DNA from 2 places in the Arthrobacter sp. 3Tela_A genome. Region 2 is predicted to be linked to the other one. Evidence: riboswitches for the same ligand, from Rfam matches in the RefSeq annotation. Region 2 holds a riboswitch; the other holds the start of a gene.
The links. Region 2 has a riboswitch for cyclic di-AMP ahead of TVC13_RS11710 (M23 family metallopeptidase). Riboswitches for the same ligand answer to the same signal wherever they lie in the genome.
Positions count from the first base shown of each region.

Region 1 (2,173 bases), on a different contig from region 2:
GGCCCGGAACGGCTGAGCGCTGTGACGGAAGCGCGGAGACGTTACCAGCACATGGGTGAAGGTTCCGGCAGCCGCGAGTCTGGCAGTTTCCATTATTTCACGTTCGGGGCAGATGTACCCGGCCCGGGTGGGAGCTGGTTGTCCGCAGGGCCCGGATACGTTCGCCGCGGGGCGCTTAAAGCAGGGTGCCCCTCCCGGAATCCGGAAGAGGCACCCTGCCCCGGGCCGCGCCCCCCGGCGGTCGGGCAGCAACGCGGACTATGCGCGGTAGTAGACGGGGCCGGAGCCGAGGTTCGCAGTGGCGATAACGGTCTGGTTGCCGTTCATTCCGCTGTGGATGGCCTGGCCGTCGCCGATGTAGATGGCGATGTGGGGGACACCTGCTCCGCCGTTGGCGTAGTAGATCATGTCACCGGGCTGGGGGTTGGACACCGGGGTGCCGTAGGCGGCCAGCTGTGCCGGGGAAAGGTCACCAACCGAGTGGCCGGCCGCACGGAGTGCCTGCTCAACGAGGATGGTGCAGTCCTGTGCAGCGCCCAGCTGGGCGTATGCGGAGCTCAGCATGATCGCGCCGCTGCCGGAAGCTGCTGCAGCAGGTGCCGGGGTGACGGACTGGGTGGTGATGTTGCTGCTGTAGTCGGCGTACGTACCGGGATCGGTGTATGAGGCTGCGGCCGGAGCCGCGACCGGGGCCGGGGCCGGAGCGACGTAGGTTTCAGCCGGAACGTAGGTCTCTGCCGGGGCTGCCGCAGCGGGCGCGGCTGCTGCGGCTTCACCGGAAACAGTGATCACGTCACCGGGGTAGATGATGGATTCCAGCGACAGGCCGTTGAGGGCCAGGACGCTGTCCAGGCTCACGCCGTAGGCGGCGGAGATTTCGCTCAGGGTGTCACCGGAAACTACGGTGTGGGTTACGGCTGCAGCCGGAGCCGGAGTTTCGGCTACGGGGGCAACTGCGGGCTGGGCTGCCGGAGCAACGAAGGCGCTTGCCGCCGCGGCGGGTGCCGGTGCCTCGTTGATGACTGCGCTGGCCTGGGCCGGTGCTGCCATGCCGAACATGAGGCCTGAGCCTGCTACAACCGCTGCTGCGGTGCCGGTGACGGTGCGTGCCTTACCGGGTGCTGCTTTTGCGATGGTGGTCCAGATGCTGGACTCTGCGCAATGACGTCCGCGATTCTTAGAAGACAAGGTATTACCTCTCCCTATACCTGCGAGGTGAGCTGTCGGGTTCGGATGGGAGTCACCCGGCCGCCGGTCTCATCCGGTCGGCTTAACCCCAAGGATTCAAAGGACCCAAAAAATTGGTTCCCCCGCCCCTGCCGTCGTATTGCAAAAGGGACCCCGGCCAAGCGGCAGAGCTAGGTAACAAGCCCGGGGCGCCGCATCAGGTCTGCGGCATGCCAAGGACACTAACAGCAATCTCTTTTTGATTGCAATTCGGTAACGGCACCGTGTTGCCGTTGTGTTTGCTGGGTCACTCATGCTAGTAAACAGCACGCTGTCGAGTTCTTCCCCGGGTGCCACATCCGCATCCCGCTGGCAGCAGGTATGCGGCCTGGCCTCCCGACGCAGAATTCTGGAGCTACACCGGGACGCGGACGCCGCAGTAGGACTACGCTTAAACCCCTGCATTCCGGCGAAGGAGAGCGGTTGTGGACCAGGAATCAAGCAGCGGATCATCCCGTCTGCCCATTGAGGAAGTTGTCCGCGAGATGAGTATTCCAGCCGGTCTTGCCGGCCCGGAACCGGTGATTTCGGACGTACGCTGCTATGCCGTGGCTCAACCCGGCGGCATTGTGGTCATTGACACAGGAATGCCTGACGCAGCTAACGCCATTGCGGACGCTGTTGAAGCCCTTGGAGGCACCTTCACGGATGTTCGGGACATCGTCCTGACCCATCTGCATATGGACCACATCGGGTCACTGTTTGCCATCGCCGAGCAGGCACCGCTGGCGTCCATCTATGCCGGCGGTCCGGATTCACCGGACATCCGGTCACCGCGGAAAGTGCGGGCCATGGAGGAAGGTGACTCCGTGCAGGACCTCCAGGTCCTCGCTACTCCGGGCCACACCCCGGGGCACATCAGCATCTTCCATGAAGGTACCGGAACACTCTTTATCGGCGACGCCGCCGCAACGGATCACGGCGAAGCTGTCCGGAGCCCCGCGGC
Region 1 is NZ_JAXIOM010000029.1:635-2,807, forward strand. It holds gene TVC13_RS10020 (CarD family transcriptional regulator) at 1-93, opposite strand, end outside; gene TVC13_RS10025 (LysM peptidoglycan-binding domain-containing protein) at 259-1,188, opposite strand; cyclic di-AMP (ydaO/yuaA leader) riboswitch at 1,192-1,357, opposite strand; gene TVC13_RS10030 (MBL fold metallo-hydrolase) at 1,653-2,173, shown strand, end outside.
Region 1: it holds a riboswitch for cyclic di-AMP, as region 2 does, so the genes downstream of both, TVC13_RS10025 (LysM peptidoglycan-binding domain-containing protein) here and TVC13_RS11710 (M23 family metallopeptidase) in region 2, are expected to answer to the same signal.

Region 2 (2,173 bases):
AGGTCACAACGTTGAGGGGGGTGGCTTCAAGGGCCTGGCGGTCGGTTGAAACCGGAGCTGCCTGGGCCGGCATGCCTGCGGCCAGGACGAGGCCGGAAGCAGCGACAACCACGGCAGCCTGGCGGCCGACGGATCCTGCGTTGGCGGTAACGGCTTTGGACAGCGCGGTAAGCGGGCTTACCGGCGCGGTGGCGGCACGACGGCGGCCGGAATTGACTGATGACACAGTATTTGCCTCTCCCAACGCCTGCGAGGTGAGCTGTCGGATTCGGATGGGAGTCACCCGGTTGCTGGACTGCTAAGTCCGGCAACTTAACCCCTAGGGCTTCTTGCGAAACCCGAAATTGGTTCCCCCGCCTCTGCCATGCGATTTTGCGAACGGATCTCGGACAGTGGCAGAGCTCGGCGAGCTGTTCGAGAGTGCCTGATCTTTGGCGAATCAGGCACGGTGACGAGAATATAACAACATCAAGGAAATGTCACGCTCAGGTCACGAAAGGGTATTGCCGGGGTCACAACCAGCCGAGGGGATCGACAGGATTGCCGTTTACGAGTACCTCGAAGTGCAGATGGCAGCCGGTGGAGGCCCCCGTGGTCCCGCTGGCGCCAACCAGGTGTCCACGCTCCACGGTGTCCCCGACGGACACGCTGATCGCTGACAGGTGGTTATAGGTGGTCTCCACGCCGTTGCCGTGATCGACCACCACACGGTTCCCGCCGCCGTACTCGTGCCAGCCGGCAGACTTGACCGTTCCGGCTGCCGCAGCCGTTACCTCGGTGCCGCAGGCAGCAGCGTAGTCCTGGCCGGTGTGGAGTTCCCCCGCCGTGCCCGTGATGGGGCTGACCCGGTAGCCGAAGGATGAGGTCTGGATAAGTTCGGACTTCAGCGGGGTCGCCAGAGTGCCCTTGGCCGCAGCCGGGGTCACGTCGGTTCCTGCGACGCTTAGTCCGCGGAGCTTGGCATCGGGGTCGAACTTGGAGGTAAGCGCGGCGCGGTCAAAATCCAGGACCACATTGGGATCCGCGGAGACCGGGGCCGGTGCGGCTGCCGGTTCCGGCGCCATGGCCGGGTCCGTAGCCGCCGCCGTCGTCGGCATTGCGACGGTCAGGACCAACCCTGACGCGGCAGCCGTGATGGCGAATTTTTGGGCCGTGCCGCCCAGTGGACGGTGGACAGGTTCGGCGCGGCGCCGGCCGGCTGGCCGGCTGGCGGTGCGTGGACGCAGTTCAGCGGCCGGCAATTCGGCCCTGCGCCTGCCCGAAGCAGCATGCTTCGACAAGTGTTTCCCTCTCTTTAAAAGCCTGCGAAGTTAGCTGTCGGATTCGAGTAGAGAAACTCGGCCCCCGATGCCCGGGACAATCCAGGTAAACGGATGGTCCTGCGCTTGCTCGAAGGCTTCACCCCAAGGCATTGCTGCTGCCGGTTGGTGGGTCCTCCGCCCCTGCCTGCGAACGGTTGCACCTGCGGTCCAGTGGCAGGGTTCGGCTGTTGGACCGGTTAGCGGTGTTGTTGCTGTAGTCAGATGCCACTATAGGGGCAAAAGACCAAAAGATACCATTCCGTTACCTGCCGGAGCTGAAGGTCACGAAGCGGGCGCGGAGACAAATACGTGGGAAGCCACCTCTGCGGGCAGTTCCAGGGCGCCTTCAATTCCCGGCACGCGCACGGAAATGTAGCCACCCACGACCTCAGCCGTAATGCTCGCTCCCGGACGCAGACCGGCCTCATCCAGCTGGGTCAGAAGCTCCGGGTCCACCTGGATCGGCTCGGCCAGACGCTCCAGCACCATCGGCTGCGTCGAGCTGACCAGCTCGACGGCGGACAGCAGGTCCCGGTAGGCAACAGCCGGCGGTACGGCCGCTTCGCCGCCAAGGGCTTCCAACCCGGGAATCGGGTTTCCGTACGGGGATTCGGTGGGCTTGCCCAGCAGGTCATACAGCCGGCGCTCGACGCGTTCGCTCATCACGTGTTCCCAGCGGCAGGCCTCGTCATGGACGTACGCCCAGTCGAGTCCGATCACGTCGGCGAGCAGCCTCTCGGCCAGCCGGTGCTTACGCATTACCTCGGTGGCGCGTCGCCGTCCAAGCTCGGTCAGTTCCAGCTGGCGGTTCCCGGAAACGACTACCAGGCCGTCACGTTCCATCCGCCCGATGGTCTGGGAGACGGTTGGGC
Region 2 is NZ_JAXIOM010000037.1:22,150-24,322, forward strand. It holds gene TVC13_RS11705 (NlpC/P60 family protein) at 1-226, opposite strand, end outside; cyclic di-AMP (ydaO/yuaA leader) riboswitch at 231-387, opposite strand; gene TVC13_RS11710 (M23 family metallopeptidase) at 513-1,280, opposite strand; cyclic di-AMP (ydaO/yuaA leader) riboswitch at 1,284-1,498, opposite strand; gene TVC13_RS11715 (metal-dependent transcriptional regulator) at 1,584-2,173, opposite strand, start outside.